Regions from separate parts of the Paraclostridium sp. AKS73 genome, predicted to be linked through region 2. Evidence: riboswitches for the same ligand, from Rfam matches in the RefSeq annotation. Region 2 holds a riboswitch; each other region holds the start of a gene.
What was found. A riboswitch is a leader RNA that binds a small molecule or an ion and turns the genes downstream of it on or off. The one in region 2 is predicted to bind lysine.
Positions count from the first base shown of each region.

Region 1: another riboswitch for lysine. It lies ahead of LEQ07_RS16855 (Na+/H+ antiporter NhaC family protein); the one in region 2 lies ahead of LEQ07_RS03795 (amino acid permease).
Region 3: another riboswitch for lysine. It lies ahead of lysA (diaminopimelate decarboxylase); the one in region 2 lies ahead of LEQ07_RS03795 (amino acid permease).
Region 4: another riboswitch for lysine. It lies ahead of nhaC (Na+/H+ antiporter NhaC); the one in region 2 lies ahead of LEQ07_RS03795 (amino acid permease).

Region 1 is NZ_JAIXHU010000042.1:14,469-22,930, reverse strand. It holds gene LEQ07_RS16860 (pentapeptide repeat-containing protein) at 1-777, shown strand, start outside; lysine riboswitch at 871-1,045, shown strand; gene LEQ07_RS16855 (Na+/H+ antiporter NhaC family protein) at 1,177-2,910, shown strand; gene LEQ07_RS16850 (hypothetical protein) at 3,067-3,267, shown strand; partial or broken gene LEQ07_RS16845 (ABC transporter ATP-binding protein) at 3,335-4,038, shown strand; gene LEQ07_RS16840 (hypothetical protein) at 4,041-4,394, shown strand; gene LEQ07_RS16835 (hypothetical protein) at 4,634-5,002, shown strand; gene LEQ07_RS16830 (hypothetical protein) at 5,041-5,376, shown strand; gene LEQ07_RS16825 (FtsX-like permease family protein) at 5,376-7,259, shown strand; gene LEQ07_RS16820 (hypothetical protein) at 7,278-7,562, shown strand; gene LEQ07_RS16815 (DNA/RNA nuclease SfsA) at 7,633-7,971, shown strand; gene LEQ07_RS16810 (M42 family metallopeptidase) at 8,111-8,462, shown strand, end outside.
Region 2 is NZ_JAIXHU010000004.1:29,298-37,759, reverse strand. It holds gene LEQ07_RS03805 (hypothetical protein) at 1-2,976, shown strand, start outside; gene LEQ07_RS03800 (TIGR04076 family protein) at 3,100-3,411, shown strand; partial or broken gene LEQ07_RS03795 (amino acid permease) at 3,462-4,795, opposite strand; lysine riboswitch at 5,237-5,406, opposite strand; gene LEQ07_RS03790 (spore coat protein) at 5,625-6,119, opposite strand; gene LEQ07_RS03785 (PocR ligand-binding domain-containing protein) at 6,222-7,127, shown strand; gene LEQ07_RS20695 (helix-turn-helix domain-containing protein) at 7,088-7,255, shown strand; gene LEQ07_RS03780 (glycerol dehydrogenase) at 7,447-8,462, shown strand, end outside.
Region 3 is NZ_JAIXHU010000007.1:78,924-87,385, reverse strand. It holds partial or broken gene LEQ07_RS06595 (ArsB/NhaD family transporter) at 1-1,220, opposite strand; lysine riboswitch at 1,773-1,950, shown strand; gene lysA (diaminopimelate decarboxylase) at 2,060-3,358, shown strand; partial or broken gene LEQ07_RS06585 (dicarboxylate/amino acid:cation symporter) at 3,395-4,644, shown strand; gene LEQ07_RS06580 (YwaF family protein) at 5,105-5,608, shown strand; gene LEQ07_RS06575 (hypothetical protein) at 5,722-5,883, shown strand; gene LEQ07_RS06570 (GNAT family N-acetyltransferase) at 6,112-6,609, shown strand; gene LEQ07_RS06565 (hypothetical protein) at 6,763-7,110, shown strand; gene LEQ07_RS06560 (ABC transporter substrate-binding protein) at 7,068-7,856, shown strand; gene LEQ07_RS06555 (PHP domain-containing protein) at 7,940-8,462, shown strand, end outside.
Region 4 is NZ_JAIXHU010000067.1:598-7,317, reverse strand. It holds gene LEQ07_RS19290 (hypothetical protein) at 59-385, opposite strand; gene LEQ07_RS19285 (peroxiredoxin) at 529-2,301, shown strand; lysine riboswitch at 2,430-2,601, shown strand; gene nhaC (Na+/H+ antiporter NhaC) at 2,728-4,152, shown strand; gene LEQ07_RS19275 (acyl-CoA dehydratase activase) at 4,179-4,937, opposite strand; gene LEQ07_RS19270 (double-cubane-cluster-containing anaerobic reductase) at 4,951-6,105, opposite strand; gene LEQ07_RS19265 (sodium:calcium antiporter) at 6,225-6,720, opposite strand, start outside.

The DNA of each region.
Region 1 (8,462 bases), on a different contig from region 2:
TTTATAAATTGTGATATTTATTCAAAATTTTTAAATTGTATACTATCTTTTTCTATTTTTGAAAAATGCAACTTGAGAACAAGTAATTTTGAACAAAGCGCAATGGACAATATTATAATTATAGACAGTTATTTGGATATGATAATTTTTTCTGACTGTGACTTATGTGGTGCAAAAACTATATCAACATATATTAAAGATTTAGAATTCAGAGATAAATACCAAACTAAGTTAGATGAAAAGAGCTTCTTTGATAAATTACCTGTTAGGCTAAAAACTAGAGATGAATATGAAGGTTTTTATATGACATACGAAACCTTAGCTAATAAATTTAAAGAAAACTCTTTAAATAATAACTTTGGAGAATATTATTATCTATGCAAAAACACTCAAAGAAAAACTTTAAAAATAATACCTAAAATAGGATCATATTTATATTGGCTAACTTGTGGATATGGAGAACGACCTGAATTTGCAGTATATTCATCATTGGTAATTATAGTTATTTTTGCAATTTTATATTTGTTTTTAGGGGTAGAGATAGATGATAAAACTATTATATACAATATGAGTACTATAAAAAATCTATCTATTTATAAAGTTTTAAAAGATTTAAATGAAACACTAAGTTTAAGTATAGGATCTTTTGGAGGAGTTGGAACTATAAATTGTAAGCCAACAGAAATTAGTTATATACTAACAAATTTAGAAGTCCTAATTGGTGTTGTAATGATGGGATTAGGTATAGGGACTCTAACTAGAAAAGTTGTTAGATAAGTTTTGAAAATCATGAAAATTTAGAAAATAATGAAAAAACAGTTGATTATTTACAATAACATATATATAATTTACTTAATATAAAAAGTGAATAAAAAAGGTAGAGGCGCGGTACTTATAAGTACTAGTGATGAGTTAAGCACATAGATTTACTAGGAAAGGAATTATCGCCGAAGTTTATAACTGATGCTTTAAGGTTATATGCTGGGGATGTATAAAATATATACATCACTGTCACAAATTATATTTGTGTTGAGCTATCATTAAGGAAGCTAATATTGTGCAGATTTTGCATAATATAAAAAGCCTTGAGTGCATACTCAAGGCTTTTTCTTATTTAAAGCCCTAAGTATTTATTACCCTTTGCATTCACTAAAGTTAAATTTAGGGAGGATTTTTATGAGGAACAAAAAATATTTTGTAATTTTATTAACTTTAGTTTTAGTAGTTTTAGCATCACCTATTTCCTTTGCACAAGAAACAGATATAGCATTTCAAAACGCAAGTAAATTTAAATTTTTAACATTGATTCCACCGATAGTATCTATACTTTTAGCATTTATTACTAAGAATGTTGTAATATCATTATTTATAGGTATATTATCTGGAAGCTTTTTACTTAGTTTAAATAGTACTAATTTTATTTTAGCTTTACCCCAAAGCTTCATAGATTTTATATATAGAGCTCTTAATTCACTTGCAGACCCATGGAACGCAGGCATAATACTCCAAGTTCTAGCTATTGGAGGGGTTATTCATTTAGTAGCAAAAATGGGAGGAGCTAAAGCTATAGCAATAAGCTTAGCGGACAAAGCTAAAAGTTCAAAAGGAACTCAAATTATAACATGGTTTTTAGGACTTTTAGTATTCTTTGATGATTATGCGAACTCATTAATAGTAGGGCCTATTATGAGACCGGTAAGTGATAAAATGAATATTTCAAGAGAAAGACTTGCTTTTATAATTGATGCAACAGCTGCACCTATTGCAGGACTTGCAATAATATCTACATGGATAGGATTAGAAGTTGGACTTATAAATGACGCTTTTTCAGGGATAGGTCTAAATAATGATGCTTTTGGGATATTCTTACAAACTATTCCCTATAGATTTTATAATATATTAATTTTAGCATTTGTAATTATAACTATTATTCTAGCAAAGGATTTTGGTCCTATGAGAAAAGCTGAGATTAAAGCTAAACAATCTGATTTTAATAACTTAGATACAAAACATAACGATTCAATTCAATCAGAGTTAGAACCTAAAGTTGGAGTGAAACTGAGTATATGGAATGCAATTATTCCTATTGGAACTCTTATAGTTACATCATTAATATTTTTTTATTATAGTGGATACACATCAATAGTTAATGGGGATAATATTGAACTTCAAAATTTAATGGTTAAATCACCATGGTCATTTTTATCTATAAAAGAAGCATTTAGTTCAGCCGATGCATCTGTAGCACTATTTCAATCAGCTATTATTTCAAGTATAGTCGCTATTTTAATGGCTGTTTCTAAAAAAATATTTAAAGTATCTGAAGCTATAGAAATTTGGATAGATGGTATGAAAAGTTTGTTAATGACAGCTGTTATTTTAATTTTGGCCTGGTCGTTAAGCTCAGTAATAAAAGATTTGGGTACGGCTAAATTTTTAGTTACATTACTATCAGGGTCTATGCCAGCATTTTTACTACCTAGTGTAATATTCATATTAGGATCAATAATATCTTTTTCAACAGGCACGGCATATGGAACTATGGGTATACTAATGCCTCTTGCAATTCCTCTTGCGCACTCTATAAATCCAGATATATCATTTATAGTAATATCTACAAGTGCGGTACTTACAGGAGCTATATTTGGTGATCACTGCTCTCCTATATCAGATACAACAATATTATCATCTATGGGAGCTGGATGTAACCACATTGACCATGTAAAAACACAAATGCCCTATGCGTTATTTGTAGCAAGTATAACTGTATTATTTGGGTATATTCCTGCAGGTCTAGGAATATCAATATATATAGTTATTCCTATTTCGATAATAGCTATTTTTATAGGAGTACAATTGTTTGGAAAAAAGTATATGAATACGGTGTTTGTGAAGCAAAGGAAAACTTAATATAAAAATTTAAATATATAGTAAAAAGCTATCTGAAAAGTTAAATTTGGTTGATTTTATTTCAATCTACTTAAACTTTCATGATAGCTTTTTTTGTGAAGTTTAATTGGTATATACATAAATTCGAAATAATAAACTATAGTAAGGGGGGAGTGTATGAGATTCGTAGATATTTTAAAAGACATTTTTTTAAGTGTAAGAAAGATGATAGCTATATGTCTAACTATTGTATTTTGTTATTTAAGTATAATAGGAAGTATAAAGCCATCTGAATTTATGCCTATCTTTAGCATGGTTGTAGGATATTACTTTGGAAAATCTACAGCTTTAGAAATGCCAAATCAAAAGAAAGATTAATTTTGAATTAGATTTAGTTATCATCTCAAATAGTGTATAATGACTATAAGAAACAGGAGGAGATGATATGAAAAACTACATAAAATTTGAAAACGTAAGAAAGGCCTATACTATGGGTGAAGTTGAAATAAATGCATTAGATGGCGTGAATTTTTCAATTGATAAAGGCGAACTCGTAATAATCGTAGGTGCTAGTGGAGCAGGAAAAAGTACTATACTAAATATATTAGGAGGTATGGATTCTGCAACAGATGGAGTTGTAATTGTTGATTCGAAAAATATAAGTAATTATAATGAAAAAGAATTAACAAAATACAGAAGACATGATATAGGGTTTGTGTTCCAATTTTATAATTTAGTTCAAAACTTAACTGCTATAGAAAATGTAGAGTTAGCTACTCAAATTTGCAAAAAACCTTTAAATCCCAAGCAAGTTATAGAATCAGTAGGACTTAGCCATAGAAGGAATAATTTTCCATCACAATTATCTGGAGGAGAGCAGCAAAGGGTAGCCATAGCTAGAGCTCTTGCTAAAATCCCAAATTACTTTTATGTGATGAGCCAACTGGTGCTCTAGATTATAATACTGGTAAATCAATTCTTAAAGTGCTTCAAGATACAAATAAAACACTTGGTGTTACTGTAGTTATAATTACACATAACATGGCAATAGCTCCTATGGGTGATAAAGTAATTACTGTAAGAAATGGTAAAGTACATAAAGTAGAAAAAAATGAAGCACCTATTCCTATAGAAAGGATAGAGTGGTAAATATGAGAAATCCTTTATTTAAAGATACTTTTAGGGAGATAAAAAAATCTAGGGTAGAATTTTATCTGTTTTTTGCAATAATAACTTTAGGGGTTTCTTTTTTTACGGGAATAAAAGTTGCATCTCCTGTAATGGAAGTTACAGCAGACAAGTATTATGATCAAAATGATTTAATGGACTTAACTGTAGTTTCAAATTTGGGATTAACAGATAAAGATATTAATTCGATTTCTAAGATAGATGGAATTTCTAATGTGTATCCTACATATTCAAAAGAAGTTCTAACTAGTATAGGTACAAATCAATTAGCTTTAAAAGTTCATGGATTGCCAGAAAAAGCAATAGTGATTATATAAATAAAATAAGAATAACTGAAGGTAGATATCCAAAATCAGATGGGGAGTGCTTAATTGAGGACTCTAAGGATATACCATTAGGAAGTACCATCAAAATTTATGGAGATAACAATGAAGATTTAAGTACTACTCTAAAACACAATGAATACAAAGTTGTTGGTAAAGTAGAAACTCCATATTATATAGCAAAAGCAAAAGGTAGTAGTAATATAGGTAGTGGAACTTTAAACAGTTTTATAATGGTTTTAAATAATGAATTTAAACTAAATAACTACACAGAAAGTTATATAACTGTAGATGAGGCAAAAGGTTTAAATTCTTATTCAAAAGAATATGAAGATAAAGTACAAAATATAGAAGATAAATTAGTTGATCTTGGAAAAGACCGAGCTAGCTTAAGATATAAAGAAATAATTAAAGATGCTAATGAAAAATTATCTGAAGGCAAGTCAAAATTACAAGAAGAAAAAACTAAGGCTTATAATGAACTTGACAAAGCTAAAACTAAAATTGAAAATTCTAGGTCTAAAATAAAAAATAGTGAACAGGACCTTGATAAAAAAGAAAACCAAGTTAAAAGTGAAATATCTTCTGCAGAAAAGCAATAAGTTCAGCTGCTGAAAAATTAAGTTTAAGTGAAATTGAATTGAATAAACAGATAAATGTTTTTAATACAAGCAAAGATTCTGCCCAGCAAGAAATAAACAAAGCTAAGGATAAGCTAAAAGAACAAGAAGATGAAGTTGGTAAGTTAAAGGAGTATATAGCTAGTATAGAACAAGTTTTATCTAATGAATACTTAGATGAAGAAAAAAGAAAAGAACTTGAATTTATTTTAGAAAAAAGTAAACAAAAGCTTGAAGTATCTGAAATAGCTTTATCACAGGCAAGAGAAGAGATAGCAAAACAAGAACAAGTTTTTAAGGACACTCAAAATAAATTGTTATTAGCTAAAACGGATATAGAAAAAATAAAGAATTAATAAATAGTCAAAAAAGTAATCTTGATGTAAAGAAAAAAGAAGCTGAATCTGAATTTAAAAATGCTAGATATAAACTGGAACAAGGTAAAAAAGAACTTGAAAAAGGACAAGCTACATATTTAAAAAATAAAAAAGAAGTAGAATTTAAGTTACAAAAAGCTCAAGATGAAATTGATAGAGAAGAGAAAAAAATTAAAGATATAAAAAATGGAAAGTGGTATATCTTAGATAGAAATACTAATTATGGATTTGTTGATTATAAAAACTCTGCTAATAGTATAGAATCTATTTCTAAAATATTCCCTGTATTTTTCTTTTCGCTATCAGCCTTAATTTGCTTAACTACTATGACTAGAATGGTTGATGAACAAAGAATAAATATTGGAACTATGAAAGCTTTAGGATATGATACTGGATCCATAATGTTAAAATATATACTATATTCATTATTAGCGAGTGTTTTAGGAAGCGTCTTAGGAAATTTAATAGGACTTACTGTATTTCCTTCAGTTATATATAATGCATATGCTAGCATGACGTATACACTCCCTAAAGTTACTCTAGTTTTTAGTGTAAGATTAATTGTATTATCTACCTTAATAGCAATTTTAACAACTACATTAGCGTCAGTATATTCTTGCTATAAAGAGTTAAAAGAAGTTCCGTCTATGCTTATGAGACCTAAAGCCCCTACGGAAGGAAAAAGAATATTACTTGAAAGAATAAGTTTTATTTGGAATAGGTTAAATTTCACACAAAAGGTAACTTTTAGAAACCTCTTTAGATACAAAAAAAGATTTTTTATGACTGTAATAGGAATAGCTGGATGTAGTGCTCTTTTATTAACTGGATTTGGAATAAAAGACTCTATATCGTCTATAGTAGATAATCAATATGGTCAAATAATTAAATATAATTTGACTTTAAACTATGGTAAAGATGTTGATAAGAATTCCAAAAATAAAGAAGAAAAAGTCATAGATAGTGATGACCGAATAAATAATTGTTTAAATATAAAAAATAAGAGTTATAAGGTTATTAGTAATTCTGTAGAAAAGGATGTAAATATTGTAGTACCTGAAAATATTAATGAGATAAATAAATTTATAACCTTAAAAAATAGGGTAAGTAATAAAAAGTATACTTTAAATAATAAGGGTGTTTTTATAACTGAAAAATTAGCTAAATTATTAAAAGTTAAAGATGGAGATTCAATAGTATTAAAAAATGAAGATAATAAAGAGTTTAAAGTAAAAGTTTCTGGGATAGTAGAAAACTATGTAGGACATTATTTGTATATGAGTCCTAAATTGTATAAAAATACTTTCAATGAAAATGTTAAATTTAATGAAGTATTAATTAATACAAAAGATGGAATTTCACAAGATAAACTAGGTAAAGATATGATGAACTTAGATAACATAAATTCAGCTACATTCAACACAAGTGCAAAAAGTTCTTTTTCTGATATGATAACTAATTTAAATAGTGTGGTTATACTTATAATAGTATCTGCAGGAGCTTTAGCATTTATTGTTTTATATAATCTTACAAATGTTAATATAAGCGAGAGAATAAGAGAAATAGCAACTATAAAAGTCTTAGGATTTTATGATAATGAAGTATCATCCTATGTGTTTAGAGAAAATATAATTTTAACTGTAATAGGAACAATTCTAGGTCTAATTTTAGGCGTATTTTTACATAGATTTATAATGACGACTGCTGAACTTGAATTTGTTATGTTTGGAAGAGATATAAAACCTATTAGTTTTATACTATCTGGTATGCTTACATTTATATTTGCTACATTAGTAAATCTTTGTATGTATTTTAAACTAAAAAAAGTAAAAATGGTTGAATCTTTGAAATCTGTAGACTAATATATAAGGGATGATGACATGATTTATGATAATATTGTAAAAGCTACTTTTGTAAAACGACCAAATAGATTTATAGCACATTGTATTGTAGATGGAAAAGAAGAAATTGTTCATGTAAAAAATACAGGTAAGTGTAAAGAACTTTTAATTGAAGGTTGTACTGTATATTTACAAGAACATGATAACCCCAAGAGAAAAACTAAGTATTCACTTATAAGTGTTGTAAAAGGAAATAGACTAATCAATATGGATTCGCAAGTTCCGAATAAAATAGCCTATGAAGCTTTAATAAATAAAAAATAATTCTTCCTGGGCTAGATGAAGAATTATTAACTATAAAACCTGAAAAACATATAAGTCATCTAGATTTGATATATATATAGAAACAAAAACTAAAAAAGCTTTTGTTGAGGTAAAAGGGGTTACTTTAGAAGAAAATGGTGTGGTTTTATTTCCAGATGCTAAAACTGAACGAGGTGTCAAACATGTAGGTGAGCTTATAGAAGCTTCTAAAGATGGATATGTAAGCTATATATTATTTGTTGTACAAATGGATAATGTAAAGTATTTTACACCTAATATTAAAATGCATCAAGAATTTGGAGATATGTTAAAAAAAGCAAGTTTAAGTGGAGTTAATATAATTTCATACGATTGCAATGTAAGTGAAAATTCTATAAGCATAAACGAAGAGGTTAAAGTCATATTATAAGGTTTAAAAATAGTGTAATTTAATAAATTACACTATTTTTTTATAAAGTTTTGAATATTAGGTTTATATTTAAGGAATATGTATTGTACTGTGAAAGTATAATATTGTAATTATACATTTTTAAATTAAGGGGGAGCATATGAGTACACAGTTAGATATGTTTAAAAATTTAACAGAAGCTAAAGGAATTCCAGGATTTGAAAAAGATGTTAGAAATTTGATTAAAGGATATATATCTGAATATGTAGATGAAGTAACTACAGACAATTTAGGAAGTTTAATTTGTAAGAAAATAGGGAATGAAGATGGACCTAAAGTCATGATAGCTGGACATATGGATGAAATAGGTTTTCTCGTAACAAATATAGATAATAATGGATTTATAACTTTTCAAACATTAGGGGGGTGGAGTGGAAAGGTTATGAATAGCCAAAAGGTTATAATAACAACATCAACTGGAAATGAATATACAGGAATAATAAACTCAATAA
Region 2 (8,462 bases):
ACAGGGTCAGTTAATGCAACTAACTTAACATTTACAGATTTAATACCGAATGCAACATCATTCAATGAAGGGACAGTTGTGGTAGATGGAATTTCACAACCAACATTTAATCCTAATGAAGGCTTTGTTTTAAGTGATTTAATACCAAATAATTATCATACAGTAACTTTTAGTATTATGGTAGATTCATTGCCTCTAACAGGTAAAGTAGAGAATACTGCAGATGTAGAATTCACTTATAAATTGACACCAAGTGACGATCCAGTTACAATAACATCTACATCGAATAAAGTTACTACTTTTATCAATTTAGGGTTATTAAATAGTAACAAAACAGTAGATAAGTTATATGCAACTATAAATGATATATTAACTTATACAATTAATATAGAAAATGAAGGAAACGCAACTTGTTCAAGTATTTTATTTAAAGATTTAATTCAGACAGATGCAACATTTGAAGCTGGATCAGTTTATGTAAATGGGATAAATAAACCGGACTATAATCCTAATGTAGGGTTTAATTTAGAAGATATAATAGGATATGGAAACACAAGTGTTAGTTTTAAAGTTAAAGTTAATAGTGTTCCAGCAACAGATTATATTTTATATAATAATTCATCAGTAAATTATAATTTCAAAATAGATCCAGATAAAACTCCAGTATCAAAACAATCCACAAGCAATATTGTAAGTACAGTTATAAATGTAGGATCGTTAAGTGCTACAAAATCTGTTAGTAAATCATATGCTACAATTGGAGATGTACTAACTTATACGATTAATATTTTAAATAATGGAAATGTAACAGCTAAAAATATAAACTTTAGAGATGTAATTCCAACAGGATTAACTTTTGTTACAGATTCAGTGACTATAAATGATGTTTCAAAACCTGGGTATAATCCTTATTCAAGTTTTAGTTTAGGAGATATAATAGCAGGAGATACTGTTGTTGTTAAATTTGATGTAACAGTAAGTTCATTGCCAAGTCCATCATTAGTAAGTAACACTGCTAATTTAACATTTATGTATAGAATAGATCCTGATGGAACTGATATATACGGACAAACGAACTCAAATACAGTAACTACTCAAATAAATGTAGGATCACTAAATATATTAAAGAGTGTTAACAAGGGATATGCTACAACTGGAGATATAATAACTTATACAGTTACATTAACTAATAATGGAAATGTTAATGCAACAGATGTGATTTTCACAGATAGTTTACAGTCTGATGTTACATTTAATGTAGGTTCAGTAAAAATAAATGGAATAACTTATGAAGACTATAATCCTAATGATGGATTTAACCTAGGTGAAATGGATCCATTAGAAGTTGTAACTGTAGTATTTACAGCGACTGTTATACAGCAGCCAACACATGACTCAGTACTAAACTATGCTGTAGGATCATTTAATTACAAAGTAAATCCAACTGGCCAAAATTATAGTAAATCAATAAATTCAAATACAGTTTATACGATTATAATTTACCCAAAACTAAGTATGTCTAAGACTGTAAATAAAATATATGCAACATTACAAGACACATTAACTTATAATATATTAGTCAAAAATGAAGGTAATACTACTATATCTAGCCTAGTATTTGCAGACATTTTATCAAATGGAGCTATATTTAAAACAGGAACAGTCAAAATTGATGGTGTTAGCTATCCTACGTACGACCCTATAATAGGTTTTAATTTGCCTACTAATCTTATTGCAGGTAATACATCTTTAGTGCAATTTAATGCAACTGTAAACTCTTTACCTACGCCACCACAAGTAACAAATTATGCTACATCGAATGGGGTATACAAAGTAGATCCACAAGGTAGTGATTATCCTATATCATCAACATCAAATACAGTAACGACTAATGTAAATGTTGGAAGTTTATCAAATATAAAATCAGTTGATAAATTGTATGCAAAGGTAAATGATATAGTAACTTATACTTCAACAATTACAAATACAGGAAATGTAAATGCAACTAATTTAAGATTTACAGACTTATTGCAAACAGAGCTAAGTTATGTATCAGGAACTGTTAGAATAAATAATGTTTTATATCCAGCATTAGATCCAATTTCAGGATTTAATTTATCAGACTTAGGAGCTAATCAAACTGTAACAATTACTTTTGATGCTAAGATAAATGCTTTACCAACACCATCTTATGTAAGCAATACTTCACAAATTCAATTTAGTTATAAAGTGGATCCAAGTGGATCGACATCAACAAAGACACAAACAAGTAACGAAGTAACTACTAATGTGGTTTTAGGGAAAATTACAGCAGTTAAAATTGTAGATAAAGCAATAGCAACGATAGGAGATACTTTAAACTATACTATAACTCTTACGAATATAGGAAATGTTATAAATACGGAGGTTTTATTCCAAGATACTCCATCCGCAGGAGCACAATTTAAATCAGGTTCTGTAATTGTAAATGGCGTAAGTCAGCCAACTTATGACCCTACAGTTGGATTTAGTATAGGTGATATTGGAATAGGTAATGTTGTGATAGTACAGTTTAGTGCTATAGTGGTTTCAGTTCCAGAATCAAATAAAGTAACTAATCAGGCTGTAATACCATTTAAATATTTAGTAGATCCAAAACAATCACCATACAGTGATACAGCTTATTCAAATACAGTAACAACTAATATCGCATATGGAAATCTAAATGTAACTAAATCGGTAAATAAAAAATATGCGACTATTGGTGAAAAAATAACGTATACAATTGCGATAGAAAATATAGGAAACATAAATGCTACAGATGTAGTATTTTTAGACTATACTCCTAATAATTCTATATTTGTATTAGGATCTGTAACTGTAAATGGTATAGTTCATACAGATTATAATCCATCGGCTGGATTTAATTTAGGAACTATGGTCCCAGGTCAAATTATAACTGTTGTTTATCAAGTTCAAGTTGTAGACTTATGTTAATATAAATGATTTTAATCTCGAAGGCATTAATGACTTCGAGATTTTCTTTTATTTATGTTTATAATAAATAAATTTTAGTTTAAAATGTATTTGTTATATAAATTTTTAGTGGAGGGGAATAATATGGAAGTACAAAAGTATTCAGATGTAAAAATAACTATATTAAAAAAATTGAAAGTAGATGACATCTTTATAGAATATGCAAAAGAAAGTATGCCATTAGTTTGTGCTAAGGGCGAAGTTGGCGATGAATTTATATCAAAAAACTGTGAAATGCCAGAACGTTTTTGTAAAGGAGCATGGACAGGATTAGAAAGTAAAGTTGAATTTTTAGCATTAGGGAACAACAGCCCTTATGTAAAACAAGAGGGAGTTGCAATACATTCTTGTAACGATGGATTACATCCTGTTATATATAAATTAGAAAGAATATAGAAAAAAGGCTGATTTAAAATCAGCCTTTTATTAGTTAATCAATATATTTATCAATTATTTATATTTTCATCAAAAGTTAAATCAACTTCATCTAAAGATACAACTTTAGTTTTATGTTTAATTTTATATCCAGCGTATAAAGCTATAAATAAAGGTATACCTATATAAGAAGCTATTAAGCTATGCCAGTCAACTCCATTTGGAGTTATACAAGAATATCCTTGGCCTAATATTATTATTAAACACATTATAAGTGCTAATATAGGTCCAAATGGATACCATTTAGCTTTAAACTTTAATTCGCTTAAATTATTACCTTGATGGATATAGGCTTTTCTAAATCTATAGTGACAAACTGCTATACCAACCCATGCTATAAATCCAGCAAGTCCAGATGCAGCAACTAACCAAACATAAACTGTACTTTCTGCAAATATACCTGTTAAGAAACACGCAGAAGCTACTAATGTAGTTAATATTAATGCATTTACAGGAACTCCTCTTTTATTAGTTCTTGCAAAAATTTAGGTGCAAGTCCTTCTTTAGCCATTGAATATAGCATTCTAGTTGAGGCATACATACCTGAATTACCTGCAGATAAAACAGATGTTAATATTACTGCATTCATAAGTGAAGCAGCACCAGCTATTCCTGCTTTTTCAAAAACCATAGTAAATGGACTTTCAGAAACACCAGCTTGAGTAAACGGTATAATAGCTCCTAATACAATTATAGTTCCTAGATAAAATATTAATATTCTCCAGAATATTGATTTTATAGCTTTTGGTATAGTTTTTTCAGGATGCTCACTTTCTCCAGCAGCAACTCCTATAAGCTCTGTACCTTGGAATGAAAAACCAGCAACTAAAAATATAGCAAATACAGATTTTATGCCACCATGGAATGGTCCGTCAGCTATAAAATAATTATGGAAGCCTATTTCATCAGAACCCATTACGCCAAGTATCATTAACACACCTATTATTAAAAATATTATTACAGTTACAACTTTAATTCCTGCAAACCAATACTCAGATTCACCATATGCTTTTGCTGATAAAAAGTTTAACCCTACAATTATAGCTAAGAAAAATATACTCCAATAAAATCCAGGTACGTTAGGGAACCAATATTTCATAATTAATGATCCTGCAACCATTTCAGCAGCTATAGTTATTGCCCAGTTATACCAATAGTTCCACCCAAGTGCAAAACCAAGTGCTGGATCAATAAACTTTGTAGCATAAGAACTAAAAGAACCTGATATAGGCATATATGTTGCCATTTCACCTAAACTAGTTATTAAGAAATAAACCATTATTCCTATTAACCCATATGCTAGTAAAGCACCACCAGGACCTGCTTGGTGAAGAGTATCACCCATTGCAAGGAATATACCTGTACCGATCGATCCTCCTAGAGCAATCATATTTAGATGTCTAGCTTTTAACCCTCTTTTTAACTCTTGATTTTCATTACTCACTTTACTTATCCTCCTTATGGTAGTTAGTTTTCCATAAGTAAGTAACTAAGATAATAAATCTTTATGAAAATAAAAAATTCACTTCGCTCATGTCGCTCAAATTTCATATCGTCAACGTCCACTCGGTAAACTCGTGTCCCGTTACTCAAACGACTTCGTCCGTTGCTCAAAAAGCTTTTTTACGCTCAAAATGTATTATATGGATATAACTAAGTTTCATAGGCTATATATGAACTTTGAATAATTATAATCCCTTAAGCGTAAAAAAAGCCATGAGACTATGCTCATGACTTTATACGAAAAAATCCATACTAACTAAGTATGATGATACCGTACGCTTTCATTGAAAATAGCACTCCACAAAATGTGACAGTCTTATATATATTTTATATAAGCCCAGTAAATAGTGTTAAAGCTATTAACTATTTACTTCGGCGAAATTTCCTTTCATATTACTTCATCGAGCTTACCTCCATAATACTACTAATAAGTTTCGCGCCTCTATCTCAGTTATCTACTTGTTGTATACAATTATAAAACAAATTTAAAATAAGTCAATAAAAAAAAATTATATTAGTAAAGTTAACTATTTTCAGATGATTTATAAAAATGAGAAAAATTAAGTTAAATTAATAAAGAAAATCATTGATATACCGATAATATATAAATATTTAACACTACAAAAATAGTTAAGGATGTGATCCATTAATTGATATCACATCCTATTTTTCTAGTTATACATATTATGTTGACTCATGTAATTGTAAATTTTTTCTCCGTGTTCTTGTTCTTCTTTTTGAATATGATTTAAAACTTGGCGTATGTTTTTATCTGCAAACTCAAAGATAGCTGTATTATATGTAGATGATACATATTTTTCAGTACTAAGTGAGTCTTGGCATAACATTTTATCTTGTTCATTATAAGCATTCATTTGTGATGATTGTAAATTCATGTTAGGCATAGTATTTGAATTTTGCATATTTGAGTTTTGATTTCCTTGGTTTTGACCTTGAGCTTGATTAACATTTGGAACAGTACCACTTAAAATTTGATTTATTGAAGTTAAGTGTTGTTGTTCGTGTTGAGCAAGTTCATTAAATAAACTTTTTAGCTGTGGGTCTGAAGCTTTTTGAGCATATTCTTGATATTTTTGAACACATAATTGCTCATGGCTTTTTTCGTCTTCTAATAACATTTTTTCTTTAGCAGTTAAATTTAACATAAAATCCACCTCCACTAAATAGTCTGCATAATAAACAATATATTATTCATATATGATAAAATTAGTACATGATATAAAATTGCCTTTAAAGGAGTATGAAAAGTGAGAAATGAAAATTTAAGTCTAAATAAGATAATAGATTTCAAGAAATGGGATAATTTGCAAGATTATCTTTCGCTAGTTACGAAAATGGCAATAGTTATAGTGGACTATAAAGGAAATCCGATAACTAAACACAGTAGATGCCACAAATTTTGTGAGTTAGTAAGAGGTAATTCTAAATTATCAAAGTACTGTGAAAAATGCGATTCAAGAGGTGGGTTAGAAGCTGTACGAATGAATAAACCATATATATATTTATGTCATTACAATATAGTTGATGTTGCTATACCTATTATAGTAGATGAAAAATATATAGGTGCAATAATGGCAGGGCAAGTGAGAATAGATGATTATGAATCAACAGATATGTTAGAACAAATATTAAAAGTTCCAGATAAAGTACTAGAACAAAATGACATCTCAAATCAACTTAATCAATATTATAATGATTTACCTGTTTTATCATATAAAGAAGTAGAAGATACATCTAATATGTTATTTTTATTATCTAATTATATAGTAGAAGAGGCATTAAATAAAAATTTGATTTTAGAGATGTATGAAAAAACTATGAGAAATGGAATAGAAATAGATAGTAAAACTTTTACTGGATACAGCATAAAAAATATAGAAAGTGTTAAAAAAGAAATTTCTAATGCTATTGTGAATAGGTATATAACTTATGATCATAAAGAAGACAGTGAAGAAATTAATGTAAGCAAAACTTTAAAGCCAGCAATACAATATATATATAACAATAAAAGTGAAAATATATCAATGGAAAGTATGGCTAAGTTATGCCATGTTAGTTCAAGTTATTTTAGTAGACTATTTTCAAAAGAAATAGGTGAAAATTTTCAACATACATATCAAAGCTTAAGATTAAATGGGCAAAAGCTCTTTTAGAAGAAACCGATATGACAATAAATGAAATCAGTGATGAACTTGGATTTAGCGAGTCAGGATACTTTATAAAGATATTTAAAAAGTATGAAGGTGTAACCCCAAATTTATACAAAAAGCATCTTAGATAACAGATAAATTGAATTTGTTAAAAAAATTTCGAAAAGTACATAAATTCCAATTATATAATTTAAGTTCAAAAAATTACGGTTTTAAATCGTAATTTATTAACATCTATGTCCAATGCATTTTAGGGAAAACGGTATTATAATTAAGTTAACTTAAAAATAATATCACTACAAAATACAAAGGAGAGATTAATATGAGAAAAGCATTTATATGTCCTACAAAATATGTACAAGGTCAAGATGAGTTATTAAATTTAGGGTACTTCATAAAAGTATTTGGGGATTCAGCTTTATTAATCGCACATAAAGATGATATAGAACGTGTTAAAGATAAATTAGATTCAACTGCTAAAAAATTCGGGGTAACTTTTGTTGAAAGTAACTTCAAAGGAGAATGTTCTAGAGAAGAAGTAGCAAGATTACAAGAGTTAGCTAAAAATAATAAATGTGCATGCACAATTGGTCTAGGCGGAGGTAAAGCAATAGATACTGCTAAGTGTGTAGCTCAAGGAGATAACTTAATAATAGTTCCAACTATAGCTGCAACAGATGCACCTACAAGTCATTCAGCAGTATTATACACACCAGATGGAGCATTTGATGATTATGCATATTTCAAGCAAAGTCCAAGTGTAGTTTTAGTTGATACTACAGTTATAGCTAAAGCACCAACAAGATTTTTAGTTTCAGGAATGGGAGATGCTTTATCAACTTACTTTGAAGCAAGAGCAACAGCTAGTTCATATTCAAATGTAAATGCAGGTCTACCTTGTGGTTATAGAGAAGGGTTATGCGGAGAAGCTAAGGGAACTAATACAGCATTAGCTTTAGCAAAATTATGTTATGAAACTCTAATAAATGATGGAGTTAAAGCTAAAGTATCATCAGATTGTAACTTAGTTACTCCAGCTTTAGAAAACATAATTGAGACAAATATTCTTTTATCTGGACTTGGATTTGAAAGTGGAGGATTAGCAGCAGCTCATGCTATACATGATGGACTTACTATATTAGAAGGAACACATAAATACTTCCATGGTGAAAAAGTTGCATTTGGAACAATAGCACAATTAGTTTTAGAAAATGCACCTAAAGAAGAAATAGAAGAAGTATTAGAATTTTGTTTACAAGTAGGGCTTCCTGTTTGTCTAGAAGATATAGGGGTAGAAACTATTACTGAAGAAGAATTAAAAGAAGTGGCTGAAAAAGC
Region 3 (8,462 bases), on a different contig from region 2:
TTAAAATCGGATTAGTAAATAAATAGTTGCGATTATTATTGAAAAATCATAAGTGGAAAGCCTATTTTAAAATAGTCTTTAAAACTTATAGGGCATCCATTTTTTTGACCTACATTAGCGAGAACTATATTAGCGGAAGCTCCTATTAATGTACCGTTGCCACCAAGACAAGCTCCTAGAGAAGTTGCCCACCATATGGGCATTACATCTATACCTTGGCCTTGCATAGTTAGTATAAGTGGAATTAATGTAGCTACAAAAGGTATATTATCTAAGAATGATGAAATTATAGCCGATAACCAAAGTATAACTAGCATTGTTACAACTAAGTGACCACTTGTTGCACTTATTAAATATTCAGCAATACTATTTATTATTCCAACCTCAACAAGACCTCCTACTATTACAAATAATCCTCCAAAAAATGCGATAGTTGACCATTCAATACTAGAAAGTATTTCATCAACATCTTGCTTACCTATAAACATCATTATAGTAGCTCCTGTCAAAGCGACTATACTAGATTCAAGGTTCAAAACATTGTGCAACACAAATCCAAGTAAAATAAATATAATCATAATAATACTTTTTATAAGAAGTGGTTTATCTTTAATTGCTTTTTTTTCATCTAAACTTAAAATTTTTTCTTTTGATTTATCATCTACAAAAAGTTGTTTTTTAAACATAAATTTAAAACATAAGATAGTTAAAAATAGAATGATTATAACTATAGGACCTAAGTTTATTATAAAGTCTGAAAAACTTAGGTTTGCTGCGCTACCTATCATTATATTAGGAGGGTCACCAATTAGAGTTGCAGTCCCTCCTATGTTAGATGCTAGAATTTGAGTTACTAAAAATGGAGTTGGATTTATATTTAGTATTTGAGTTATAACTATGGTCATTGGACCTATCAATAAAACGGTAGTAACATTATCTAAAACAGCTGATAAAATAGCGGTTAAAATTATAAAACATAGCATAATTTTCCAAGGATCTCCCTTTGATTTTTTAGCTGATAAAATAGCTATGTATTCAAACACCCCTGAATTTTTAATAACCGAAACAAATAGCATCATACCTATTAAAACTCCAATTGTATTAAAATCAATATGATTAAGACTTTGTTCCACTGATAATATATTAAATATAATCATAAGTAAAGCTCCGGCCATTGCTGCAATAGCTCTATTTACTTTTTCTGAGATAATAGCTAACATAACCACTAAAAATATACTGATAGCTATTACTTGTTTAATAAGCACTAATATCGCCCCCTTAGTATAATAAAGATATTAAAACCTATAAGTAGAGTATAGTTGAAAAAAATTAAATGTGTTAAAAAAAAGCAAATTTCTTTTAAAACAAAGAAAAATAGTAAGTTTTCTAAATATTATTAAGCACTCTTAATTGAAAATTTAAAGTTTAATTAATAAAGTTAAGTAACATTTAAAAGATTTGCAGAATAATATTAAAAGCAGTATATATATTAATGAAATATATATACAATTAATGATGTAGACAAGCGAATGTGGCGGAATTGGCGGACGCACCAGACTAGGACCTGGCGCCATTGGCGTGGGGGTTGACTCCATTCATCCGCACCAATAAATAAAAAACTCGTACTCGTATTACTTATAATGCTAGTACGAGTTTTTTATTTAATTAAAGTTAATTTTGAAACAATATTACATCAAATTAAAATTTAAATAAAATAAAATTGTTGACAATTATAAATTAGGTATGTAAAATTACATATAAATAAATTGAATACGAATTGTAGAGGTCGCGATAATAATCAGTACCAATAATGAGTTAAGCAACGAAGAGTTATTGGGAAAGGGATTATTGCCGAAGGATATAGCTGATGCTTTAAGGCTATGTACCTGGGGATGTATATAATATATGCATAACTGTCACAATATTAAATTGTGTTGAGCTACATTTAAGGAATAGATGCTATATATTTTTAGCTAAATTTTAATCCCCCTTAAGTGAAACTTAAGGGGGATTTTTGTTTATAAAAAATGATTCATACAAAAATAGGAGGGCTTAAGATATGAAATTACAAGGTACTATGTCAGTAAAAGGAAATGAATTATATATAGGTGGAGTTGGATGTAAAGAACTTAGAGATAAATATAAAACACCACTTTATGTATTTGATGAGGAATTAGTCAGAAATAATTGTAAAGAATATATAAAACATTTCAAGGTTAATGAAAATAAAAACAGAGTTGCATATGCAGGTAAAGCATTTTTACCAATTTATATGTGTAAATTAATAGCTGAAGAAGGCTTATACCTTGACGTAGTATCAGGTGGTGAACTTTTCACAGTTTATAAATCAGGCTTTCCTATGGAAAAAGTATTATTTCATGGAAATAATAAAACAATAGATGAAATTGAAATGGGCGTAAGTCTTGGAGTTGGAAGATTTGTTGTAGATAATTACTATGAACTGGAGTTATTACAAAGCATTTGTGAACAAAAAAATAAAATTCAATCTATATATTTTAGAATAACACCAGGGATAGAAGCTCATACTCATGATTATATAAAAACAGGACAAATTGATTCGAAATTTGGATTTGCATTATCAAATGGAGATCTACAAGATGCATTAGAAAATATTAAAAAATATGAAAATATAAACCTAGTAGGATTACATGCACATATAGGATCTCAAATTTTTGACGTAGCCCCATATTTAGATGAAGTTGAAATAATGATGAACCTAGTAAAAGAAATAAAACAACAACATGACATAAACATAGAGGAAGTTGACTTAGGTGGAGGTGTAGGTGTTTATTATACAGAGAGTGATGAACCTAAAACAATAAAAGAATTTTGTAGTGAAATAATAAAAAAAGTTGATGATGTATGTAAAGATATAAACATAAGTGTTCCGATATTAATAATAGAGCCAGGAAGATCCATAGTTGCAAATGGAGGTAGCACAATATACACAGTGGGATCTATAAAGGATATAAAAGATGTAAGAACGTATGTAAGTGTTGATGGTGGAATGACAGACAATATAAGACCATCATTATATCAGGCAGGGTACGAATGTTCAATTGCTAACAAAATGGGTATAGATAAAAATAATAAAGTTACAATAGCTGGTAAATGTTGCGAAAGTGGTGATATACTAATAACAGATGTTGATGTTATGGATATAGAAAGTGGAGATATATTAATAATGTCATCAACTGGAGCGTATGGATATTCAATGTCATCAAACTACAATAAAATAATAAAGCCTGCAGTAGTATCTGTTAAAGATGGCAAAAGTAAATTAATATGCAAAAGAGAAAGCTTTGAAGATCTTTTAAGATTAGAAATCGCTGACTAAAGGTAAAAAATTAAATAAGACACAAAGGAGAAAATAATGAAGTCATTTTGGAAGAATTACAAATCATCAATAATCTTAATTTTAGCAATTATATTAGGTGGAATCGTCGGAGCTATAATGGGCGCTAAGGCAGACATATTTAAGCCAGTAGGAGACTTATTTTTAAATTTATTATTCATGACATTAGTACCATTAGTATTTTTTAGTGTAACTTCAGCAATTTCTAATATGGGAGAAATGAAAAGATTAGGAAAAATATTAAAAAATATAGTTTTAGTATTCGCAATGACTGCTATAATATCATCTATTATAGGGATAATTGGAGTTATAATTATCAATCCAACAAAAGGATTAAATCCAGATATGTTTGCAAATTTAATGCAAAGTTCGGTAGAAAAAGTAGATACAGAAAAAGTTGGGTTATTACAGCAACTTGTAAACACAGTTACAGTAAGTGACTTTAAAGATTTACTATCAAAAGCAAATATGCTACAACTTATTATATTCTCAATTTTAGTAGGTATAGCAACAGCTATGGCAGGAGAGATTGCAAAACCTATAGCTACCTTCACTCAAGCAGGTGCTGCAGTTATGATGAAATTAGTAAACTTAATAATGAAGTTAGCACCTATAGGATTAGGATGTTATTTTGCAACTGTAATAGGAGAATTAGGACCACAAATACTATCAGGATATGCTAAAGTCTTTGTATTGTATATAATTCTAGCAGCTATATGCTATGCAGGTATATTTACATTATATGCTTATATAGCTGGAGGAAAACAAGGAGTTGAAGTGTTTTGGAAAAATGCTATAGCACCTACAGTTACGGCTTTAGCAACTTGCTCTAGTGCAGCATCAATACCGGTTAATTTAGATGCTAGTAAAAAATGGGAGTACCAAATGATATAGCAGAAACTGTAATACCTCTAGGTGCAAACATACACAAAGATGGATCTGTAATAGGCGGAGTTTTAAAAATAACTTTCTTATTTGGACTATTTGGAAGGGATATAACTAGTATATCTGCAATAATTTCTATAGTTTCAGTATCTTTCTTAGTTGGAGCAGTTATGGGTGCAATTCCAGGAGGAGGTATGATGGGAGAAATGCTAATATTAAGTGTATATGGATTCTCTCCAGAGGTTCTTCCTATAATAGCAGTAATTAGTACTATAATAGATGCACCAGCTACTGTTTTAAACTCCACGGGTAACACAGTATGTTCTATGATGGTTGCTAGACTTGTAGAAGGAAAAGAATGGATGAAAGTAAAGTTAAGCTAAAATAAAAATGTACTTATATATAAATCTAAAGCCTCTATTATTTAATAGAGGCTTTAAAAATGTAAGTGTGTTTTTATATTAAGGTTTATATATAGATTATTAGGATGTTAAATTATTACATATATTATGTAACAAAAAAGTTTTTAATTCTTACAAAATTGACATTTGATAAATGTATTTTATGTATTTATAATATTGAAGGGATAAAATTAGATTAAGGAGACATTTATGAATAAATTTCATTATTTTTTTAGAACTTCAATAGAAAGAAATAACTTTTCTAACTTTGGAGTCATACATTTAATATTGTTGGGGATAACTTTGCTAGGGATAGTAATTATTATTAATAAAAAAGAGAAAATAGATTATTTGAATTATTTATAGGAATAGCGCTATTAATTCAACAAACAACATTATATTTATGGTACCTTAAAGGCAATTACCATTTGTACAGGAAGGGTTGCCACTGTTTCATTGTAGGATAGCTATAATTTTAATCTCCATTGGTATGATATTTAAAAAAGATTTCATGATGAAAATGGGATCATACTGGGGGGTATTTGGAGCGATTTCAGCACTATTATTTCCAGGGCTTGATCCATTTGTTTTTCCTCATATGACTCAATTTTCATATTTTATAGGACATATTTTGTTGCTTTGGGGGTCTATATATTTACTAAATGTAAAAAAGGTAGGGATGAGTAAAATTGATTTTAAGAAAGTGTTTATTATAACTAACTTATATCATATAGCTATGTTTAATATAAATAATTTAATAAATTCAAATTATGCATATATGAAGTCGTCTCCAATTGGAATAGGTAATAAATTAAATCCAATTTTATATGGATTTATAGTTATGATGATATTTAACTCGATTTTAAGTTTAGAGTACTTTGCTCTAAATAATAAAAAAGAATCTATAGTAGAAGAATGCTACGAAATGGAATTAATAAAAATATAAGCCTATAGAAAAAAGTTTTGGTATATACTTAGAGTATGTAGAAAAAATTTTTCACAATTATACTAAATTTAGAATAGATAATATTAAATATACTTATTATTAGGAGAAGAATAATGCAAGAAATAAAAAATGCAATTATACTATTACTACATTTCTTTGCTTTTTTAACTTTATTTTATTTACTTTCAGAACAATACATGGTTGCAATAATGTTATTAGGACTAGCTTTACTTGGATTTAGTGTTATAAAATATAGTAACAACGATGTAAAATAGTATTTACTAATTTAACTAAACTCAGGAAAATAAAAAAAATTTAAAAATGAACTTTAAAAAAAGTAGGAGCATTATGCTTCTATTTTTTTATTTATATACCTTAGCAATAAAATAGTATTTTTTTGATATGAAGATACATAGAATTTAAATAGATAAAAGTTTAAAAAGTTATAAATTGGTACAAGCTTAAACCATCGAACAGATAAATCCAGTATGGGAGGATGAATAATGAAATATTCTATAAGAAATATAGATTTAGAAAGCGATAAAGATTTTATATTAGAAAGTCATTGTAAAATTAACTTTAAATGTGAAAGTAAATGGACTGTTGAATGTGGATATGATAGGTATAAATCTAAGTGGTTTTCAACAGACAATCCAAGTAAATTTTTAAAAGCTTTAACAAAAAGTTTGAAAGAAAGCAGAGCATTAGGGTTAATAGTTCAAGACGGAGTAAAGAAAATAGGATACTGTTGGGTTAGCTTTTATGATATTAAAGACTATGATATATCAATAGCAGAGATTAATGATATTTTAATTATTGATAGTTATAAAAATAAAGGTATCGCAAGTTTTTTAATTAAGCATGTAGAAGAACAATGCAAAATAAATGGAGCGAAAGTTTTAAGATCGGGAACTGGTATAAATAATTTAGCATCTATAAAACTGCATGAAAAGCTAGATTTTCAAACATACAGGGTAGAGTTTGAAAAAGTTTTATTATAAATTCATAGGCAATTTAATAAAAAGCAGGGGCAAGTCATTTTAACCCTGCTTTTGTTGTATAGATAAAATCTATTTCTGAATGGTAATATATAGAAATTATGAATTTGAAGAAAAATTCATAATAATGTAAACTTAGGAGGAAAAAGCTCGAAAATGAATGAAGTGGAGAGCTTAATAAATGGAGAAAGTGGGAGTAAAATGAAATTGAAAAAATTAGTAACATCATTATTAGTTGCAACTTTAACAATAGGGGTCGTAGGTTGCACTAATAATAAAGGAAGTTCATCTAAGTATGAAAAAAATAATTTAGAGGGTGCAACTCTTAAAGTTGTAGCTGCACATGGAGCTAAGGAAGATATATTTGGAAAATTTACGGAAGATACTGGAATTAAAGTGGAATTTATAGATATGTCTTCAGGAGAGGTTTTATCTAGAATAAAAGCTGAAATGGTAAACCAATGGCAGATGTATGGTTTGGAGGGGGAGCTGATAGCTTTATAGCAGCAAAAGAAGCTGATTTATTAGAACCATATATATCAGAAGAATCAAAAACTATACCAGACAAATATAAAGATAAAGAAGGATATTGGACAGGAACTTCGCTAGTTACAGTAGGGTTCATGGTAAATAATGACTTATTAAAAGAAAAAGGATTAGAATCTCCAAAGACATGGACAGACTTAGCAGATTCTAAATATAAAGGGGAAGTTATGATGGCGGACCCATCGATTTCAGGAACTAACTATGCTATGGTAAATGGATTAATACAAAATATGGGAGAAGAAAAAGCATGGAATTATTTTAATAAACTTAACTCGAATATACCGTTTTTAGCTAAAAGAGGTTCTGAACCTGCAAATAAAGTATGCTCAGGGGAGTTTGCAGTTGGAGTAATACCTATGACAGGTGAATATTTTGTTATGGAAGATCAGTATCCTGTAAGTACAATATACCCAGAAGATGTTATTCCGTGGATACCTGCTCCAGTTGCTATATTTAAAAATGCAGAAAATACCGAAGCAGCAAAAGCATTTGTGGATTGGTCGTTATCTGAAAAAGGACAAACATTTATACAAGAAAAAGATCCGAGATACATGTCTAGACCAGAAATTAAGCCTGTTAAATCTGTTGAAAATATGCCTTTGGACAAACTTGTAGATTTAGATATCCAAAAACTAGGAACTGAAAGAGAACATATTTTAAATAAATGGAGTGAAGATTTTGGAAATAAGCTAATAAAACCGTAAATTTAATAAAAGGGATGGTTATAGATTGACTATCCATTTTATTAATTTACTTCTTGATTAGGTTATAAAAGGAGATGTTTATTATGCTAGTAGATTTACATATACATGAAAGTACTTACTCTGCAGATAGTAAAATTACTTTAAAGGAAATAATAGAAGAAGCAAAAAGAAAAGGATTACAAGGTGTTTGTATAACTGATCATGACAATAATTATATAGAAGAAAAAGCTATAGAGATATCGAAAGAATTAAATTATCCAGTATTTGTGGGAGTGGAATACCTAACATATGATGGGGATATAGTTGCATTTGGATTGGATGAGGTACCTAATGTAAAAATGAGTGCGCAAGAATTTGTAGAATTAGTGATTTCTGAAGGAGGAGTTTGTATAAGTGCACATCCATACAGAAATAACAATAGAGGGTTAGAGGATAAAATAAAAATTGTAAAAGGATTAAGTGCAATAGAAGCTTTTAATGGAAATACAGATGATGAAAATAATAAAAAAGCTTTTTATGTATCTAAAGAGTTAAATATTCAGGCTATAGGTGCAAGTGATGCTCATCATTTACATAAAGTAGGCAAATTTGCAACTTTGTTGCCAT
Region 4 (6,720 bases), on a different contig from region 2:
ACTTACTATTTATTATATTAGTGAACATAAAAAAAAGTACAGTGCACCCTGTACTTTTTTAAGATATTTTTCTTTTTCTAATTGCTTCTCTACTTCTAGTAGATCTTTTAGCCGGTTTAACCACTTGCTTTCGTCTTTGTACTCTAGCTCCAAATATTCTTTTACTATCGCATAAAACCCAGCATGGTGTTAGTGTTAAAACCATAGCCATAGTTAACATAATATAATATCTAAATCCTATGAATATCCCATTAAAAGCATTTACCAAAATCAGAATACTAATAATGCTTACAGATATTACAGATGATAATACAAAAATTCTCGAAATGTCTGAAAATGTTCTAGTAATTCTTGCCACTTTTTTATTTTTTCGGCTACTTTTCATGTTTATGCCCCCTAATTACAACAAATAATACATAGTTCTAATATAATAAATATAACAAATTTGTATTAAAATAGCAATTCTTATTAGTAACATTAACCGGTCATAATTAATAAATTAAATATTAAGAATAACTTTACAAAGGAGTGATTTATTTGCCATGTCTTCCTAACTTAGGTACTAAAGCACCTAATTTTAGTGCAAATACAACTCAAGGACCTATAAAGCTGTCTGATTATAAAGGTAAATGGGTTGTATTATTTTCTCATCCCGGTGATTTTACACCAGTATGTACAACAGAATTTTTGTGTTTTGCAAAATATTATTGTAACTTTAAAAAAAGAAATACTGAGCTTATAGGTCTTAGTGTTGATAGTAACAGCTCTCATTTAGCTTGGTTATACAATATATTTTTGCATACAGGCGTTGAAATTCCATTTCCTGTAATCGATGATAGAAAAATGGAAATATCTAGATTATATGGAATGATTTCAGAACAAATGAGCGATACATCTACTGTAAGATCAGTTTTTATCATTGATCCAAATCAAATTTTAAGAACAATACTATATTATCCTTTAACTACAGGAAGAAATATTCCTGAGATAGTTAGAATAATAGATGCTCTTCAAACATCAGATGAACAAAATGTTTTAACACCTGCTGACTGGCTTCCTGGAATGCCAGTAATTTTACCACCTCCTCAAACTTATGAAGAATTAAAAGAAAGAATTAAGAGTTGCGATAAAAACAAGAGCTGTATGGATTGGTATCTATGCTTTATAGATGATAAAGATCCTAATAAGAAAAAATTAGATTATAATAATTCAAAGTCTAAAAATAAATGTAGACCTCAAATAAATGCTCCATCTAGTGCTATTCCAATTAATCCAGATTGTCCTGGAATAAACAGATTAGTAGGAACATACGTTTTAGGGGATCCTACTAATGCAGATGCATTTTTACTTGATTTTGTAATATATGCATTTGTAGAAATAAAACCTGATGGTACTTTATTTGTCCCAACGCCTCGCTATTTACGTCAACTACTTGCACTTAGAAAAGATAATCCAGATCTTCAAGTGATTGCAGCCATTGGTGGATGGGGTCAAGATGGATTTTCAGATGCTGCATCTAATCCAGTTTCTAGATATAATTTTGCTAGACAAGTAAACTCTCTTATAAAACAATATGAATTAGATGGTATTGATATAGATTGGGAATATCCTGGAACTAGTGGTGCAGGTATTAAATCTAGACCTGAAGATAGAGAAAACTTTACACTTTTATTAACAGCTATTAGAGATGTAATAGGCTTTAATAAATGGTTAAGTGTTGCAGGTACTGGATCAAGAGAATATATAACTAAAAGTGCAGAAATAAATAAAATAGCACCTTTAATTGACTATTTCAACTTAATGAGCTACGATTTTACCGCTGGTGAAACAGGTCAAAAAGGACAAAAACATCAAGCAAACTTATATGAATCTCCTCTTTCTATACCAGGGTATAGTGTAGATATTATGGTTAATAATTTAATCGAAGCTGGAATGCCATCAGAAAAAATATTACTTGGAGTTCCTTTCTATGGTCGACTAGGAGCTACAGTAACTAAATCTTTTGATCAACTTAGAAAAGATTTTATAAATAAAAATGGATATATATACAAATTTGATAAAGAAGCACAAGCTTCATACTTAATAAAAGACGATGAGTTTGCTATGTCTTATGATGATATGCTATCTATTTATATAAAAACGCAATATGTAATAGATAATTGTCTTGGGGGTATTTTCTCTTGGATGGCTCCTTATGATAAAGCAAATATACTAGCTAAAGCAATGAGTGATGGAATTAACAACCCTAGTGAATTAAGACGTGAAATAGAAGAAACATATGGTCCCAACTTTTTAGTTTAAAAACTAATTTTAAAAAACAGTATATCTTATTTAAGATATACTGTTTTTTATTTTCATAAAATTTAAATTTATATTTACAATTCTGTTTAATATGTTATAATTAAATACATAAATTTAAACAGAATATAACTAATGGTAGAGGTTGCATTATTAAATAGTACTATTATTGAGGGAAAGCACCTATGATTTAATAGGAAAGGTAATGATGCCGAAATATATAAGTTAAGCTTAAAGCTTATATGTTGGGGTTATGTATAAGATATATAACACTGTCACTTTATGTGGAGGGCTATCTTTAGATTAAAGTTATTATATTTTTCAAATTATAATTTCAGGTCTAGGAATATCTCTTAATATTCTTAGACCTTTTTTAGTATCATTCTCCATTCCCGTTATATTCTCAATACACCATTTGGAGGTTACATTATGTTAAAAAGAGAAAAAAGGCAGGCATCGCTTGGCGATTCACTTCTATGTTTAGGTTTTTTGATATTTACACTATCTATATCTTTAACTAAACTAGGACTTTCAGCTCATATTCCCTTAGTTTTAGGTGGAGTTTTCTGTGGATTTGTTGCAATATTTAAATTAGGATTTACATGGAAAGAACTTGAAGAAGGTATATTATCAACTATAAATTCTACTATGCAAGCTATTATAATTTTATTAATAGTTGGTATGTTAATTGGTACATGGATAATTTCAGGAGTTGTTCCAAGTATGATATATTGGGGATTGAATATACTTTCTCCAGGAATATTTTTAGTTGCTACAACTATTATATGTTCAATAGTTTCTATATCTACAGGTTCTTCTTGGACTACAGCTGGTACTATCGGTATAGCTCTTTTAGGTATAGGGAGTGCTTTAGGAATTCCTAAAGAAATAATAGCTGGTGCTATTATCTCAGGAGCTTACTTTGGTGATAAAATGTCCCCACTTTCAGATACAACAAACTTAGCTCCTGCGATGGCTGGAACTAATTTATTTACACATATAAAACATATGCTTTATTCAACTGTACCAGCATATGTTATTGCTCTTATAATATATGCTGTAATTGGATTTAAGTACGCAGGCCAAGTTATAGATAATAGCCAAATCTTACAAATACAACAAGCTTTGGCTTCAAATTACAATACATTATCTCCGTTATTACTATTAATACCTTTAATGGTTATAGTTATGGTTATATTTAAAGTACCTGCTATTCCAGGTCTTATTATAGGTACATTACTTGGAGGTTTTGTAGCTATATTTTTCCAAGGAGCTTCAATTAAAGATGTTTTAGAAGTTGCTCAAATCGGATATACATCAAATAGTGGAATGGCCTTTGTAGACGAACTATTAACTCGAGGTGGGCTTAATAGTATGTTAGGTACAGTATCTCTTATGTTATGTGCGTTAACTACAGGTGGAATACTTGAAAAAACTGGAATGTTGGAAGCTTTAGCTTCTGCTATATTAAAATTTGCTAAAGGAACTTTTGGTTTAGTAGCTGCAACTATTTTTACATGTATAGGAACTAATTTAGCAGTTGCTGATCAATATTTAGCCATAGTAATGCCTGGAAGTATGTACAGAGAAGCATTTAAAAAGCAAGGTCTTTGCCCTGAAAATCTTTCTCGTTCTCTAGAAGACAGTGCAACTATAACATCTCCTCTTATTCCTTGGAATACATGTGGAGCATATATGAGTGCTACCCTTGGAGTTGGATCATTTGTATTTTTACCATTTGCATTTTTTAATCTTCTATGTCCCCTAATGTCATTGACGTTAGCTGCTACAGGATTTGGAATTACAAAATTATCAGATGAAAATTCAGATGAACTTGAAAGTTCTATAGCATAATAAAAGGATGGCTATCAGCCATCCTTTTATTTTTTATATCCAATAATTGCAGCTCCTAGTGCACCTATTATTTGAGTATCATTAGCTATAAATATTTTCTTTTCTAAATTTTCTTCTAACATATTTACTAAAACATTACTTTTAGCAACCCCTCCAGTAAATGCAATATCATCTAATATGTCAATTCTAGATAACATAGATTTTGATCTATTTGCTATAGATTGTAATATTCCCGATGCTATTGATTCTTTAGATATATTCTTTGCTAATAAACTAATAATTTCTGATTCAGCAAAAACAGTACACATACTTGATATATCTTGTGGTATTGCATCTTTAGCTAACTTATCAATACTTTCTACATCACTTCCTAATAAGTTAGATGTAACTTGTAAAAAGCGTCCTGTACCTGCTGCACATTTATCATTCATTATGAAATTAGATACATTTCCATCATTATCTAAGTTTATAACTTTACTATCTTGTCCACCGATATCTAGTATTGTTCTTATATTGTTATTTAAAAAATGTATTCCTTTTGCATGACACGTTATCTCTGTAACTTTTTTGTCCACAAAGTCCATACTAACTCTTCCGTATCCTGTTCCTATAACTTTCTTTATTTTATCTTTGTCTATATCATTAGCAAGTTTTTCATAAACTTCTAATGATGCATTCTTAGGACTCCATCCTGTTGGTATAACAATTTTATTTAATATTTTTTCTCCATCAAATAATACACCTTTTGTTGCTACAGACCCAGAGTCTATACCTATACTGTACATAAAATCCACCTACTTAGTCTATCATTTCTATAAAAGCTTCAAATCTAGTTCTTAATTGTTCTGTATCAGATTTAGAATAATCTGTTTCTATAGCCATATAAGGCTTATTTTTAACGTTGTTTACAAATTGTTTAATTCTATAACTTTCTACATTGAATGTATGACATGCCTGAAGAACTACATCTATAACTCCATCTATCTTATATTCATCCATAAGTCTATCTATTAACTCTATTCTTGCATCATTATTTACCATACATGAACAAGCTATATTTATGTATTTTTTAGCAATTGCATCTATTGGATCTGGATTACTTTCATCAACTAACTCGTCATTAGATCTAATTCCTCCACAAAGCTCATATGCAACAACTACCGCACCGCTTTCTTCTATAGTTTTAACTATTTTCTCACTAACTCCACCTATAGGACATCCTGTTATAAGTATTCTTGGTTTATCTTCACTTACAGGTCTTTCACCTTTTTCATACTTTTCTTTTATAGATGCAGTTAAATCTCTTATACTTTGTTTTAATTCATCTCTATCAAATTTAAATCCTGAGTTATATAAAACTTGGTGCATATCAAATCCATTCATTGGTGGTGGTACTAATTTGCCTAGTTCATAAAACTCTTTTAATAATCTTCTCTCTTCATTTTTATCTTTTATAGCATCTCTTATATCATCATCAGTTATTTTAACTTCAAATTTATTTTCTATTTCTTCCTTTAAAACTACTATCTCATTTTTCCAAAGGTCAAAGGAATGCTTTCCAAGCTTGCTATTTGGTAATTGCATTAAATGTAAGTCTTTTGTTTTTGCTAGTTCTTCATACATTTTCTTTTTACCATCACATGTAGTCTCTGCTATTAATAAGTCTGAAAAATAAAAATAAGGACAAGTATCTGTTATTGCATGTCCAAAACTTGATTTTATAAGTGGACAAAGATTTCTTGGCAATATTTTTTCAGCTTCTGCTATAGGTTCTTCACTTACCCCACAAACTCCAACTGTTACAGCCTTTGCAGCCATTGGTATCTCAACTGGAGTAAATGCACAAAATACCCCAACTAATTTTTTCCCGCTCTCTTTTAACTCTTTAGCTTTTATAAATCCATTTCTTCTAGCTTCGCTAAACTCTTCAAACTTTTCTGGTAACGATATCATATCATTTCTCCCCCAACAATTTTAATGATTTATATCAAATTTTATCATATTTAGTATTTTTATGTAAAATAGTAAAAAACTATACTTTTCATATGAAATATAGTTTTTTACTATAACAATTATTGTCTTATAATTATAAATACCATATATGCTATATATGTTCCAGTCAAAATTATACCCTCAAATCTATTGACTTGTTTTTTACTTATTGCAAATATATAAGTAATCGCAGTAACAATTAACATAATAATCATATCTACAAATACGATAGGTTGTACATGTATAGTATGTATTATTGATGATGATCCTAAGACAAACAGTATATTAAATATATTTGATCCTATTATATTGCCAATGGCAATATCGCTTTCACCTTTTCTTGCAGCTACAACACTAGTTACAAGTTCAGGTAATGATGTCCCTATAGAAACTATAGTAAGTCCAACTAAGTTTTCACTCATCCCTAAATCTATAGCTATATTTGTAGCACTATCTACAACTAAATTCCCACCTATTATAATTCCTATAATACCACCTATGCTTAACAGTATACTTTTTGCTATAGGGTCTCTAGAGCTGCCTTGATCAACATCCATTTCCTCCTTTGAAGATAAT